Regions from separate parts of the Streptomyces malaysiensis subsp. malaysiensis genome, predicted to be linked through region 2. Evidence: riboswitches for the same ligand, from Rfam matches in the RefSeq annotation. Region 2 holds a riboswitch; the other holds the start of a gene.
What was found. Region 2 has a riboswitch for cyclic di-AMP ahead of AB0E24_RS14215 (M23 family metallopeptidase). Riboswitches for the same ligand answer to the same signal wherever they lie in the genome.
Positions count from the first base shown of each region.

Region 1: linked by a shared signal. The riboswitch ahead of AB0E24_RS38255 (transglycosylase family protein) and the one ahead of AB0E24_RS14215 (M23 family metallopeptidase) in region 2 are both predicted to bind cyclic di-AMP.

Region 1 is NZ_JBEZNG010000029.1:79,145-86,795, forward strand. Features, by position in the region: gene AB0E24_RS38240 (DUF501 domain-containing protein) at 1-282, opposite strand, end outside; gene AB0E24_RS38245 (FtsB family cell division protein) at 353-835, opposite strand; gene eno (phosphopyruvate hydratase) at 928-2,208, opposite strand; gene AB0E24_RS38255 (transglycosylase family protein) at 2,437-3,123, opposite strand; cyclic di-AMP (ydaO/yuaA leader) riboswitch at 3,131-3,298, opposite strand; gene AB0E24_RS38260 (transglycosylase family protein) at 3,552-4,550, opposite strand; gene AB0E24_RS38265 (cytochrome P450 family protein) at 4,704-5,957, opposite strand; gene AB0E24_RS38270 (sensor histidine kinase) at 6,626-7,651, shown strand, end outside.
Region 2 is NZ_JBEZNG010000005.1:506,396-514,046, forward strand. Features, by position in the region: gene AB0E24_RS14205 (DUF6227 family protein) at 86-856, shown strand; gene AB0E24_RS14210 (PP2C family protein-serine/threonine phosphatase) at 1,216-2,694, shown strand; cyclic di-AMP (ydaO/yuaA leader) riboswitch at 2,976-3,113, shown strand; gene AB0E24_RS14215 (M23 family metallopeptidase) at 3,125-4,330, shown strand; gene AB0E24_RS14220 (aldo/keto reductase) at 4,482-5,444, shown strand; gene AB0E24_RS14225 (hypothetical protein) at 5,599-5,898, opposite strand; gene AB0E24_RS14230 (hypothetical protein) at 5,974-6,282, opposite strand; gene AB0E24_RS14235 (DUF397 domain-containing protein) at 6,383-6,592, opposite strand; gene AB0E24_RS14240 (helix-turn-helix domain-containing protein) at 6,592-7,437, opposite strand.

The sequences.
Region 1 (7,651 bases), on a different contig from region 2:
GGGATCGGTGGCCAGCCGGGCCGTCATCTCCTTCATCACACCCCCGGCCTCCAGCGTGCCGATCGCGGACGCGGCGCGCGGACAGGTCAGGTAGTAGAGGGTGGGGAAGGGCGTACCGTCCTCGAGCCGCGGCGCGGTCTCCACGACGTCCGGATTGCCGCAGGGGCAGCGGTGCGCGATCGCACGCAGACCCCGGGGCACGCGGTTCAGCTGCTCCCGTACGGCGTGGATGTCCGCGTCGGTGGGCGCGGTGGGCTCCGTCTGGGGCGGGGGCGTATCCATGAGTGGGAAGTTCTTCTTCTTCGTTTCGATTCGTCACCGGGTGCGCCGGTGGTGGCCGGGGCGCGGCGCCTCAGCGGGCCGCGCCGGCCGCCCCCGCCGCGTCCGCCGTGTCCACGGCGTCCCAGAGGTTGGTGTACCAGGGGCGGCCGGCCGCGCCCTGGTCGGTGGAGCGCTCGGCGGAGCCGCTGCCGTCCACCACGCTGTAGCCGGTCTCCCCCGGCATCAGGAAGTGCAGCCGCTCCCGGGCCTGCCGCTCGGTGTAGGCGGGGTCGCGCAGCCGGGCCTTCTGCTCCCGCAGCTGCTTGACGTCCTCACGGGCCCGCTGGGCCTCGCGCCGCTGCTCGGCGATGTCGGAGCGCTGGGAGATGTACTGCCGCATCGGATAGGCGAGCGCCACGACGAGGGAGCAGACGACCAGCGCGAGCAGGGCCGCCCGGCCGGTCAGCCGGCCCCGGCGGCGCTTGGTCCGCACGCGGTAGACCCGGGCGGCGGCGTGCTCGCCGAGCGCCTTGAGCCTGGTCGCGGTGGAGAACCGTTCGCGATCCGCCGGCACGTCGCCTCCCCGGTGATGACTTCGCTTCGAGTAACGCCGTCCCCGGCCACGGTACGGGACCGCGGCCGGGGACGGGTGTCAGACGTGTCCGCTCAGCCCTTGAAGCGCGGGAAGGCGGAACGGCCCGCGTACACCGCGGCGTCGTCGAGGATCTCCTCGATGCGCAGCAGCTGGTTGTACTTGGCCACCCGCTCGGAGCGGGCCGGGGCGCCGGTCTTGATCTGGCCGCAGTTGGTGGCGACGGCCAGGTCGGCGATGGTGACGTCCTCGGTCTCACCGGAGCGGTGCGACATCATGCACTTGTAGCCGCTGCGCTGGGCCAGCTCGACGGCGTCCAGGGTCTCGGTCAGCGAGCCGATCTGGTTGACCTTGACCAGCAGGGCGTTGGCGGTGTCGCTGTCGATACCGCGGGACAGCCGCTCGGGGTTGGTGACGAAGAGGTCGTCGCCGACCAGCTGGACCTTGTCGCCGAGCTGCTCGGTGATGGTCTTCCAGCCCTCCCAGTCCTCCTCGTTCAGCGGGTCCTCGATGGAGACCAGCGGGTACGCGTCGACCAGCTCGGCGTAGTACGAGGTCATCTCGGCGGCGGTGCGGGACTGCCCCTCGAACTGGTAGGTGCCGTCCTTGTAGAACTCGGAGGCGGCGACGTCCAGCGCGAGCGCGATGTCCTGGCCCGGCTGGTAGCCGGCCTTCTTGACCGCCTCGAGGATCAGGTCCAGGGCCTCGCGGTTGGAGCCGAGGTTCGGCGCGAAGCCGCCCTCGTCGCCGAGGCCGGTGGACAGACCGCGCTCCTTCAGCACGGACTTCAGGGTGTGGTAGACCTCGGTGCCCCAGCGCAGGGCCTCGGAGAAGGACTCCGCGCCGACCGGGGCGATCATGAACTCCTGGATGTCCACATTGGAGTCCGCGTGCGACCCGCCGTTGAGGATGTTCATCATCGGGACCGGCAGCAGATGGGCGTTCGGGCCGCCGAGGTAACGGAAGAGGGGGAGGTCGGACGCCTCGGAGGCGGCGTGCGCTACGGCGAGGGAGACACCGAGGATCGCGTTGGCGCCGAGCGAGGACTTGTCCGGGGTGGCGTCCAGGTCGAACATCGCCTGGTCGATCAGCCGCTGCTCGGTGGCGTCATAGCCGACCAGCTCGGGACCGATCTGCTCGATCACGGCGAGGACGGCCTTCTCCACGCCCTTGCCGTTGTAGCGGTTCTTGTCGCCGTCACGGAGCTCGAGGGCCTCGAAGGCGCCGGTGGAGGCGCCGGACGGAACGGCGGCACGGCCCGTGCTGCCGTCGTCGAGGCCGACCTCGACCTCGACCGTGGGGTTGCCTCGCGAGTCGAGGATCTCGCGAGCTACGACGACGTCGATGGACGGCACGAGGTTCTCCTTCGTATGGGTCTGCGGTAGCAGCACGAGCCTAACGGGCCGGGAGGGCTGCGCCCCGCGTTCGCCCGCCCCACGAGACGGGGGCGTGACACAAAAAGCGAGATTCCGGATTACATATCCGGATTTCCGGGGAATGCGTGAGCCCCGGCGGAACGTGCCGTCGGGGCGGCACGTTCGACCGGGGCTCGTTCAGGCAGTAGCCGTATCCGTGGCCGTGGCTCAGCGGAGGTGCAGCTGCTGGCCCGGGAAGATGAGGTCGGCCTTCTCGATGATGTCCTTGTTCAGCTTGAAGAGCTTCTTCCAGCCGCCCTTGACATCGTGCGCCTTGGCGATCTTGCCGAGGGTGTCGCCGGACTTGACCTTGTACTCGCCGTCACCCTTCTTGATCGGGCCACGGGCCTCCTGGCGCGCGGCGTGCTCGGGCGCGGTACGGGGCTCCGCCTTCGGCTGGGCCGGCTTGGCGGCCGGGGCCGACTTGGTGGAGGCCGAGGACTGGTCCTGCGAACCGGACGGCGCGGACGGCGCGGACGGGCTGCCGCCGGAGGTCAGGCCCGTGCCGCAGACCGGCCAGGCGCCCTTGCCCTGGCTGCCGAGGACCTTCTCGGCGATCTGGATCTGCTGGGCCTTGCTCGCCTTGTCCGCGGTGGAGGCGTAGGCCGTGCCGCCGTAGGCGGCCCAGGTGGAGCTCGAGAACTGAAGGCCGCCGTAGTAGCCGTTGCCGGTGTTGATGGACCAGTTGCCGCCGGACTCGCACTGCGCGACCTGGTCCCACTGGGAGGTGGTGGCGGCGGAAGCGGAGGTCGCCCCGATCAGCGGCGCCGCCACGGCGGCACCGGCGAGACCGGTGAGTGCGGCGATACGGGTGGCCTTGGAGGGACGGCGGTGCTTCCCGTTGGACTTGAGCATGTTTGGTTCGTTTCCTCACCGACGCCTACGAGGTGAGCTGTCGGGTTCGGACGTGAGTTGCCCGGCCGGTCGCGATGGTCGCGCCCGGCTTCACCCCTAGCCGACAAGCCCGTGTCCACAGGCCACTCGGCACCTACCTTGGGTCCCCCGCTCCTGCCTTCGGCGCTGACGCGTCGGTTTCCCCCGACCGCCGGCAGGATTCGGCGTGACGATCGGCGGTGCCCGCGGTGGCGAGCGGAAAAACGGTAAACACACCTTCCGAGAACGTTCAAACACCCCAAGCGGAGCGAATGGGTATGTAATTGATCTCACCCGGTCCACATCGACGCAGGTAGGCCGGGCGAGGAGAGATCGGACACGGGGTACGGCCCGGATATTGTGACGAGATGTATGTCTCACCGGAACCAGATCGGGCAATTCCCCCCGAATCACTGCTCCCTGATGGTGAGGTCAAGTCGCTGACCAGGGATGATCAGGTCGGGGTCGACCCCGATGAGGTCCTCGTTGTTTTCGTAGATCCCTTCCCAACCCCGGGCCACATTCCGGTGCTCGGCGATCCCTGACAGGTTGTCACCGGGGCGAACGGTGTAATCGTCACCCGTGGGGCTCTGCTCGCGGTCCGCAGCCTCGCGCGAGGCATGGCGCCCGGAGGGCCGGGCGTCCGACGAACCGCCGTCGTCGGCCCGCTCCCCCGCGTCCGGGGCGCCGCGGTGGCGGCCGGAGGACGTGGGGTCGGCGGAGGGAGTCGTCGAGGGCTCCTTCGAGCGGTCGGAGCCACCCGACTCCGGACCGCCCGACTCCGGACCGTCCGAGGCCCGGCGGTCCGACTCCGAGCCGTCCCGCCCGTCGGGGGACTGGGAGGCGTCGGGCGCCTCGGACCCCTCGGCCGAGCCCGGCTCATCCGTCTTATCGGTATTGCCGGATGTCTCCGAACCGTCCCGCGACGGGGAGGAGGAGCCGTCCTGCCCTCGGTCCCCCGGCTCGTCCCCGCCGCGGCCCGTGCCCGGGTCCGCGGTGGCCGCACCGCCGGGGTCCCCATCGGGGGCGCCGGCGTCATCGGCGAGCCCGGCGCCCAGCGCACAGCTCGGCCAGGCGTCGGGGCCACGGTCGCCGAGGATCGCCTCGGCGACGGATATCTGCTGGGAGCGGCTGGCCAGGTCGGGGCGCGGGGCGTACTCCGCGCCGCCATACTGCTTCCACATGTCGAGGGTCAGCTGAAGCCCGCCGTAGAAGCCGTTGCCCTCGTTGGCACTCCACATCCCGCCGCTCTCGCACTCGGCGACCTGGTCCCAGGTGGCGGCCGGGGCGGCCTGTGCGCCGGCCGCCCCGAAGAGGGGGATGGCGAGGCCCGCCCCCGTGACCCCCGCCGCGACGATGATGGCCGGGACCTGACGAGGGCGACGGTGTCGACCATTACCGGAACGCATGCGATTGACCTCTCCTAGGCGCTATGGCGACTGGGTTTGCCGGTGAACATAGCGAGGGCCCTCGATCATCACAAGCGGATGTATCCCAGGTCACGCCGAGGTCACACGGCTGATGTTTCGTCACCTATGTCGCGCCGTACGGGGCTTGGGCCTTCAGCCGCCGGTGGAATTCCAGGTCACCGGAAGCGTGCGCAGCCCGCGCATGATGAGCCCGCCGCGCCATCGCAGATCCTCCGGATCGGCCGCGAGCCGTAGTCCGGGCAGCCGCCGCAGCAGGGTGCCGATCGCGGTCCGGGCCTCCAGCCGGGCCAGCGGGGCGCCCAGACAGTAATGGATGCCGTGGCCGTAGCCGAGGTGCTGATTGTCCCGGCGGGCGAGGTCGAGGACATCGGGCGCCGCGAACCGCTCGGGGTCCCGGTCGGCGGCGGCGAGCACCACCAGCACCGGCTCGCCCTCGGCGATGCGCTGCCCCGCGAGGGTGAGCGGCTCGGTGGCGAACCGCCAGGTGGCGATCTCCACGGGTCCGTCGTAGCGCAGCAGCTCCTCGACCCCGGCGGCCAGCAGCCGCTCGTCCCCTTCTTCCACCGCCCGCTGCATCTGGGCGCGCTGCTCCGGATTGCGCAGCAGTGCGTAGACGCCGTTGCCGATCAAGTTGATGGTCGTTTCGAAGCCGGCGAAAAGAAGCACGAAGCACATCGCGGCGGCCTCGTTCTCGGTGAGGTGCTCACCGTGGTCGCTGGCCCGGATCAGCCCCGAGATCAAGTCCTCGCCGAGATCGCCGCGCTTGCGGTGGATCAGCTCGGCGAGGTACCCGCGGATCCGCTTCACCGCTCGGGCCACTCCGCCCCGGGGTCCGGAGCCGTGGCGGATCATCATGCCCGCCCAGTCCCGCAGATCGTCCTGGTCCTCCCGCGGCACCCCGAGCAGATCGCAGATGGCATAGATAGGGAGGGGAAAGGCGAACTCATGGATGAGGTCCGCCTCTCCCCTCTCCTCGAAGGCGTCGATGAGCTGATCGGTGAGGGTCCGCACCCGGGGGGCGAACTCGGCCACCCGGCCCGGGGTGAACGCCTTCGACACCAGCCGCCGCAGCCGGGTGTGGTCCGGCGGGTCGATATTGAGCAGATGCGTCATCAGCTCGGCGCTGCGCTCCCCGGGGATGCCCACCTTGCCCTTGGCGTGGGCCGCCGCGCTGTGCCGCTGGGGGTTCTTCGAGAGCCGGGGATCGGCCAGCGCCTTCTTTGCATCCGCGTAACGGGTCACCAGCCAGGCGTCGACACCGCTGGGCAGCGTGGTGCGGTGCACGGGGGCGTGGTCGCGTAGCCAGGCGTACGCAGGGTAGGGATCGGTGGCGAACTCCCAGGTGAAGAGGGTGGGAGCGGAGTTGTCACAGGGCTGTTCCGACACCCCCCGACGATACCGGCGAGGGCCCGCCCCGCCCGGCCTGCCGGAAGTACCGGGAGACAAGCGAAATAACGGAATAAGAGAAACAAAGCCAAACAAAGCGGAACAAAGAGAATAAGGGAGTCATGAGCGGGATGAATGGCTAGCGGAATTCACCATTCATCTCCACACACCCTTCACGATCCACACACAGCGCGGGTCGAATGCCCGGATATCTGATGGCTGAGGCCCCCGTTCGGCGGATGCCCGCGCCGCCCTGGTACGAACCCCCGAGACCCGCCCTGACGTCGGTCAACGCAGTGAACTGGCGGTGCGCATGAGCCAACGTCAGATGAACGAATGGGACCGGGGCACATGCGCGGAGACCGGGGTTACCGGTGATACGATCACCGCGCTTGCCAGGCGAGCCAAGGGCGCGTAAGACACACGGCGATCCGGCACATCAGCCGAGAGGATCCCCACTCTGAGGAGCATTATGCCGCCAGTTGGGCATATGGAGCCGTTCCGGCGCACCGACGCCTGTGCGCTGCCGTCGGCAAGACGAGTGCGATGTCCCCGGAACCCGCGGGCGCCGTACGGGCGCTGACTTACCGCCGCTCAGACCATTCCAGACGCAAACGCACCACACCCCCTAAAGTCCCTGGCGGTCTAGTCGTTTAAAGAGAGTCTCAATGACGCAATATCTACAGGATCCAGCACTCTGGGCCCTGATCGCTGGCACGCCTCTCGCCGCAACCGCCATTATCCGCGGGCGAAGGGCGCGGGCGAATCTGCGCCAGGAGAAGGCGGAGCTCGAGAAACGCTCGGCCGAGCTCGAGAACAATTACGCCGAGGCGGTGCAGGACGCCCAGAGTCGCGCCGAGGAAGCCACCAAGAGTGCGCTGAAGTCCGCTATGCGTACGCTTCAGGGTCTCGCCAACGAGCAGCAGCTGGCCCTCTCCAAGACCCAGGAAAAGTACGGCGAGCACCAGCTTCTCCAGGACCTCCTGGAGATCGACCACATGAACTCGCAGTTCGGTCGGCGTGCCCAGTCCATCGCGGTGCTCTGTGACGGCTGGCTGGGCCGGCAGCGGGCCGTCGCCTCGGTGTACGACGTGGTGCGCAGCGCGAAGGGCCGCATCCGTCACTACACCCGGGTGGAGATCCGCTCGCAGAGCAACTTCGCCCTGGTGAGCCGGGCCGTGGAGCCGGTCGCACTGGCGCTGGCCGAGCTTTTGGACAACGCGACCAGTTACTCCGCTCCCGACTCGCCGATCGACATCACCATTCGTACCGTCCCCAAGGGCGTCTGCGTCATCATCGACGACGCCGGCGTCGGTATGAACGAGGAGGAGAAGAACCGGGCGGACAAGCTGCTCTCGGCCACGCACGCCACAGGTGTAACAGGACTCGGCAATCCGCCGCAGTTCGGTTTCGCGGTGATCGGTGTGCTCGCCGCGCGCTACGGCTTCACGGTGTCCGTCGATTCGGCCTCTCCCTACGGTGGTGTACGCGCGGTTGTGCTTCTCCCCGAGGACCTTCTGACCAATATGCCCGAGCCGGAAGAGCAGCCGACGACCCACGTTCCCGACGCGGCCGACGAGCCGCATATGAGCGGTTCCACCTTGAGTGCTTCCACCGTGAGCGGTTCCACCACCGGGGGCCTGCCCAAACGTCGCCGCAAGGGTGCGATTTCCATCGTCCCCAGAACGGACGCC
Region 2 (7,651 bases):
CGCGTGTTCGCGCCGCTACGCTAAGTACGCGAAGTGGTCGCCCGGGGGGCGCGGCGAATCAAAGCCGGGAGGCGGGAGGAGAGACATGGGGCACTCACGAGGGGACGCGACGCCGTCCGAGCTGATGGACGGGCTGCTGGCCCGTGCTCAGAACGGCTTCGATATCAGCGAGTCGGTGCTGGCCCAGGCGCGGAGCGCCCTGATGCACCAGTCCGAGTTGCGGTCCTGCCGACAGTGCAACGAGCGGTGCGGCCAGCTGGGGTACAGCACCTATCGGCATGTCTTCCTGCTCCCCGACGGCAGCAGCCTGCTGCTGTGGGAACTGGAACACAACACGGGCGAGGGCAATCGCCCGCTGTACGAGCTCTACGCGGACGAGGACGCCCTGATGCTGGCCGAGCGCCGCGTCCATGAGCGCCTCGGCGGCGCCCGCTGGGAGGAGCTCGACGGGTTACCGCTCTGGCTCCCGGACCAGCTGCTGCACACGGCCGAGCCCGTGGAGACCTCCCGTGCCTATGTGGCCGACAATTCGGCCGACCATGCCCGCCGCGTCCTGCGCCGCGCGGAGAACTCCGACCGCCCAGGCGAGGAGACCGAGCGGCTGCTGGCGACCGCGTTCGCCCATGACATCGCCCTCGCGCCCAAGCCCCGTCGCCGCTCCGGCGGTCCCGACGCCACCTGGTGCCGCTTCTACGAGCACGCCTTCCTGCTCGCCGGAGGGGACGAGATCGTGCTGTGGGAGCTGGAGCACAACCTCACCCGGGACGGACGGCTGGTGTGCGAGGTGTACCTCGACGAGGTCTCGGCGGAGCTGGCGGCGGACCGCCGCGCCCGCGCGCTCGGCGTCGACCTCTGACGCACCCTTAGCGCGTTCGCCGCGCCCGTAAGGGGGCCATCAAGGCGCGAGGCCCAGGAACGCCTCCGTTACGGCAGCACGTATCCCCATCCCATCCCCAGCATCGCCGGGACCGTTCACGCCGCCCGTCCGCAGCGCCTGTCCACAGCGCCTGTCCGCAGCACACCCGCTTGGCCGACACCGACTCGCCTGGCGGCCCGTCAGCCGGAAGCCTGGTGACGACGGTGACGGCAGCGGCGGCAGTGACGGCAGCGGCAGTAGCGATGGCAGTGGCAGCGGCGACGGCAGTGGCGGCAGCGGCAGTGGCGACAGCGACGGCGGCGGGACGCGGACCAGGGAAGCGAGAGAAGCCGGTGCGGGTGCGTGGGAGCAGGGCTCGTACGGGCGCCCGTACGGAGTCGCGTACGCAATGGCGTACGGCCTGGCCCCGACTGAGCCGCCCGCGCGCCCGCCGCCCGACCCGCCTTCGTACGCTCATCGACACCGCCACCGCGTCCGGTGCCGCTGACGACGCGTCCACCGGGCCCACCGCGGTGCGGTCTCCGATGGCCGATGAGGGCGGCAAGGGGCCGCCGGGTCGCCGGTTGGCCCGGTGGGCCCCGTCACTCCTCATCCTCTGTGGCATCGGCTTCGACCTGGCCGCGCCGCCCGGTTACACCGCCTCGCCCTTCTTCGCCGCCGCCCCCTTGGTCGCCGCGGCGCTCTTACCGTTGCGCCAGACCATCGTCACGGCCGTCGTCGGCATGTTCGCCACCTGTCTGCTGGCGGAGTTGCACGGTGCGGGGGACCCGACCCAGGCGGCCACCGAGATCGGCACGGTCGCGACCGTGACCGTGCTGGCGTTGGTGATCAACCGTGTCGTACGCCGCAGCTACCACCGGCTCGCCTCGGCGCGCGGTGTCGCGGAGGCGGCCCAGCGCGCCGTTCTGCCCGCGCCACCCGCCCGTCTCGCCGGGCTGGAGATCGCCGCGCGTTACGTACCGGCGGAGAAGTACGCGGCGATCGGCGGTGATCTGTACGCGGTCCAGGACACCCCGCACGGTGTACGGCTGACCGTCGGGGACGTACGAGGCAAGGGACTGCAAGCCGTGGAGGTCGTCGCGATCCTCCTCGGCTGCTTCCGGGAGGCGGCGGAGCAGGAGACGACCCTGGAGGCGCTCGTGGGCCGGCTGGAGCGGGCGCTACAGCGCGAGGGCGCCCGGCGGGCCGACCTGGAGGTGTTCGAGGGGTTCACGACGGCAGTGGTGGCCGAGATTCCGCGTGGCGACTCCACCCTGCGGCTGATCAACCGCGGTCATCCGCCACCGCTGCTCCTGGAGGAGGACGGCGCGGTGCGCGCCCTGGAGCCGGAGGTGTCGGCGCTGCCGGTGGGGATGGGGGAGTTGGGCGGCTGGCCGGACCGGGTGATGGAGCTGGGGTTCGAGGAGGGGGAGACGCTGCTGCTGTTCACGGACGGGGTGACGGAGGCCCGGGACCGCGGCGGCGTTTTCTACGACCCGGAGAAGCGGCTGCGCGGCCGCCGCTTCTCCGGTCCGCAGGAGCTGCTGGACGCGTTGGTGGCCGATGTCGAGCACCATACGGGCGGCGGGACACCGGACGACATGGCGCTGCTGGCGGTCCGCCGAACCCGGGCCCGCGGGAACGGACACGAGAACGGATGCGGGAACGGGTACGGGAACGGGTACGGGAACAGGCGTGAGAACGGGCGCGAGAACAGACGTGGCGACCGACGCGAGAACGGACGTGGCAACCGGCGCGACAACGAGCGCGACAACGGCAGCAGGAACGGGCACGACGGCGACCGTACGAGGGACAACGCCCCCGCCCCCCGCCCGTAGCCGACCTGGGCCATACACCGTCCGTAACCGACTGAGACCCCTCCGCATAACAATTGATGCACGATCGCCCGGCCTGCGGTTATGCACCCCCTCACACTGCCCGCCGACTCGCCCCCATCTGTCCGCTCTTGGGCGCTAAGTTCATGCCAAAGGTGCGCGGATTCCTCGGAACAGCTTGGAATCACATCGCGCTCTCTATTAACGTTCGATAACGCAGCGCGGTCGTCACAACCGTCGCAAGGACGGCACCGTGCGCCGTCGCCGAATCCCGTACGCACAGCGGCAGTACCGCACCAACAGCAGCACCAAGGGAACCGGGGAACCAACACCTTGGGGTGAATCGGGTCGAACCTGACCCGTAGGAGACCTTCCTGCTCCGAACCCGTCAGCTAACCCGGTAGGCGAGAGGGAAGGAAAGGAGTGCGCCTCCGTGGCGTCCAACAGGTCTGTCCTGGACGAAGCCCCGTATCGCACACGGGGCGGCGGTTTGGGGACCGCCACCGCCTACGGCCCCGGCTTCGACGCCGGCGGCGGGATGAGTTCCGGGGACGGCCGCTTCGCCCCCGACGATTTCTACGCGGACGAGGGCGCCGCCGAGGGCCCGGGTGCCGGATTCGACTCCGAGACCTGGGAGGAGTGGAACCCCACCGAGGAGTCCATCGCTCCCGTACGCGGCCGGCACCGCGTGGCCAAGCAGCGCGGCGGGACCATGGCGCGCAGCGGCGCCGTCCTCGGGGTCGGTGTGATCGCGGCGGTCGGCGCGGGCGGTATGGCCAGCGCCAAGGACCGTCCCGCACTGCCCATATCCATGCCGGACCTCGGACATGTCGCCGATCAGGTCAAGGCCAGCCTGCCCGCCGCCAAGGACCTGCCCGGCATCGGCTCCTGGGCGTCGGACGACAGCGGCGGCTCGCAGACCGCCGCCGCGCCCCTCTCCCAGGCCGGTCTGACCAACGAGGACGAGCAGCGCGGCACCACCGACGCGGGCGAGGCGCTCCGCGCCCGCATCCTCCAGCAGGCCGAGAACCAGCAGAACGCGGCGGACGAGGACAGCCGCACCGCCGCGGCGCAGGCCGCCGCCAAGGCCGCCGCGGACAAGGCCGCCGACCAGGCCGCGGAGGCGGCCGCGAAGCGGAAGGCCAAGGCCGAGGCCGCCGCCGCGGCGAAGCGGGCCGCCGAGCAGCGGGCGAAGGAGGCGGCCGAGAAGAAGGCCGCGGCCGAGCGCCAGGCCAGACTCGCCGCCGCGTATACCCTCCCCGTCGGCTCGTACACCCTGACCGCCAGCTTCGGCCAGGCGGGCGACATATGGTCGGCCGACCACACCGGCCAGGACTTCGCCGCCCCGACCGGCACCCCGGTCAAGGCGGTGCACGGCGGCACCATCACCCAGGCGGGCTGGGCCGGTTCGTACGGTTACCGCATCGTGCTGACCCTCGACGACGGCACCGAGCTCTGGTTCTGCCACCTGTCCTCGATGGTCGTCACCTCGGGCAAGGTGTCGACGGGCGACGTCATCGCCCGCGTCGGCGCCACCGGCAATGTGACCGGCCCGCACCTCCACCTCGAGGTCCGGCCCGGCGGCGGCTCGCCGATCGACCCGATGCCCTGGCTGCGCCAGCACGGGATGACCCCCTGATACTCCGGCGGCTCTGGCGCTCTCTCCCCCCTTGACGCCAGGGCCGCCGGTTTTTTACGGACCACCGGCGCCGCTCCCCGGGAACTCCCCGGGAACTCCCCGGGAACGGCGGGCCGGAACAACACACGTACGCCGGCGGTTGTAAAAACGTATGGCTGACAACACTGACACCGCTGACATCACAAGGAAGATCGGCGGCCTGTCCGTCTTCCCGCTCTCCCTCGGTGGGAACGTCTTCGGCTGGACCGCGAACGAAGCCGAGTCCTTCAGGGTCCTCGACGCCTACGCGGCGGCCGGCGGCAATTTCATCGACACCGCCGATGTCTACTCCGCCTGGGTACCGGGCAACCAGGGCGGCGAGTCCGAGACCATCCTCGGCAACTGGTTCGCCTCCCGCGGCAACCGCTCCGACATCGTCCTCGCCACCAGGGTGGGCGGTGGCTCCCCGGAGCCGCGCGGCCTGACCTCGTCCGCCATCAAATCGGGCGTGGAGGAATCCCTCCAGCGGCTGCGCACCGACTACATCGATCTCTACTACACCCACTACGACGATCCGTCGGTGCCGGTGGAGGAGATCATCACCACCCTGGACGAACTGGTCAGGGAGGGCAAGGTCCGCGAGATCGCCGCGTCCAACGTGGCCGCGGACCGCCTGGAGGCGCTGCTGACCTTCTCCACCCGGGAGAACCTGGCCCGCTACGTCGCCCTCCAGCCGCACTACAACCTGGTCTCGCGCGACACCTTCGAGGGCGACTTGGCCGATGTCGCCACCCGCCACGGCCTGGCGACCGCCCCGTACTACGCCCTGGCCTCCGGCTTCCTCACCGGCAAATACCGCCCGGGCACGGCGGTCGACAGCCCCCGCTCCACGGGCGCGGCCAAGCACCTGGAGACGGAGCGCGGCCAGAAGGTCCTCGCCGCACTGGACGACGTCGCCGCCAACCACGGCACAGAGCCCGCCACGGTCGCCCTGGCCTGGCTCCTCGCCCGCCCGACGGTCGTGGCCCCCATCGCCAGCGCCCGCACCGTGGACCAGCTCCCACCCCTGCTGGCCTCGGTGAACCTCAAGCTCACCCAGCCGGAACTGGACCTGCTGACGTCGGCGTCGGACTGAGCCGCGACCGGCCGGGCGGGCCGAACGACAGCCAAAAGGCCAATGGACACCGGGCGGGCACCAAGCACAAACGACTGCCCCGCCCGGTTGACGCCTACGCCGGCATCCGCCCTACGACCGATGCCTACGCCGGCATCCGCCCTATGACCGGCCCCTACCGCCGATCGGCAAGGGCCCAGGACGCGAGGGCCACGCCGCCGGCGACGGCGAAAACGGACGGCCAGGCCCCGATCTTCTTGGCGAGCGGGTGGGACCCGGCGAAGGCGGCCACATAGGCCGCACTGAGCGCGGCCGCCGTCCCGTTCCCGGCCTTCTCCCGCCACCCCCGAGCGGCCACCGCCCCCGCAGCCGCGAGAGCAACCCCACCCAAGGGCCGCCTCCTGGTCCACCGAGCCACCCCATACCCCCCAACCAACCCACCCGCAGCCACAACCCCCACCGGCACTCCAGCCATCCCGATACCTCCCACTCCGAAGGATCTCCTCACCCCGACCCTACGCAGCAGGCACCAGGAACGATGGCCGGCCCGTCAGCCTTCCTCCACGAGGCCGGCATTCAAGGCCCGCGTCCAGAGACGGTCCTGCCATTCATTGGCGTCCGGCGCGGGCTTGACGGTGAGGACGGGGTTCGGGCCCGTCTCGATGAGGTGCAGCAGCGTCCAGGCGACGCCATGGCAATCGTCCGGCCCAAAGCACTCGGCCAAAGCCCTGGCCTCCTGGGCCGTGACCGGTCTGGAGATTGCGTCAAGCTGCTCGACGCGCCTGTCGATCTCTTCTCCACTCGCCCCCACATCGGGAAGCGGCCCATCGGCAACGAATGCCAGCACCTCGGTTCTCATCCCCGAATGGTTGTCCGCAGTCACTACCCCAAGCAAGGCGCCTGGCAGAGCAGACAGGCCGACGCACGGACAACACACTCAGGCCCGACGACGGCGACCCTCAGCCCAACTGCCCATCCCGCACAGCCATCACGAAGTTCGCCCACGCGCGGTGCGAGACCCCGATCACAGGCCCTCCTGGATCCTTGGAGTCCCGCACAGCGGACGATCCCGGCCGGAAAGCGACCTCGACGCATTCGGTGTTGCCGGCACCGCTGTAGGAGGACTTGAACCAGACGCTGTCTCTCTTGGATATGAAGGATTCGCGCATCAGATCTCCTCGCGGACGCGTTCGATGAGGGCGGAGGACGAGGCCATGTCCAGCGCCTGAGCGCGAAGGTAGTCGAACGCGACCCGATAGCGCTCCAGTTCCTCGTCCTTCTCCATGAAGAGCGAGCCGACGTGGATGTCGACGTACACGACGTCCAGCGAGGGCTCGGCACCCCCGAGGATCACGAAGCTCCCCATGGCCGCTGAGTGCGCGCCCTTGGCGAACGGCAGCATCTGAAGCGTGATGTCAGGAGACTCATTGGCGCGCAGTAGGTGATCCAGCTGCTCCCGCATCACTTCACGCGAACCGACCACGCGCCGGATCACGGACTCGTCGAGGATGGCCCACAGATGCGGTGGCTTCGGACGGCTCAGGATCTCCTGCCGCTTCATCCGAAGGTCGACCAGCCGCTCGATCTCTTCCGCGGACAGGCGCATCTCCGAGGCATGCTGCACCGCTTCCGTATAGCCGCGAACCTGCAGAAGCCCCGGCACATACAGACAGGCGAAGTGATCCTCTCGAACCGCCTCGTCCTCCAACGTGAAGAGCAGGTTCATGCTCTCCGGCAGGGAATCCGCGAAGGAGGTCCACCACCCCTCACGCTTCGCGTCCTTGGCGAGGCCGACCACGGCCTTCCGCTCCGGTTCACTCGCTTCGTACTCACGGCACAGCGCGTCCACGATGGGCCACTTCACGGGCCCTTCCTGTGTCTCGTACCGGCTGACAGTCGCCTTCGAGACCCCGACGAGCCGACCTGCCTCCTCCAGCGTCATTCCCTTACGGGCCCGGAACTTGCGCATCATGACGCCGAGCTGTCGTCGACGAGTAGTTGCCCGCGCTGGCATGACGGCTACCTCTCCCCTCAAGCTGGCTATGACGGGGCCAGCGGCAACAAGGCTATGGGCGGAAGAAGTTGCCCCACCACCGGATTCACCCTTCCGAGAATCTGTGAGAAGTTACATGGAGAGACTTCTCGGTGTCATACTCGAATCAGCGAGACTACGCAGCGCGGTCGTATGGACACGGCTGGGCGCAGCGCTGACGTAACGCCCAAGGAGT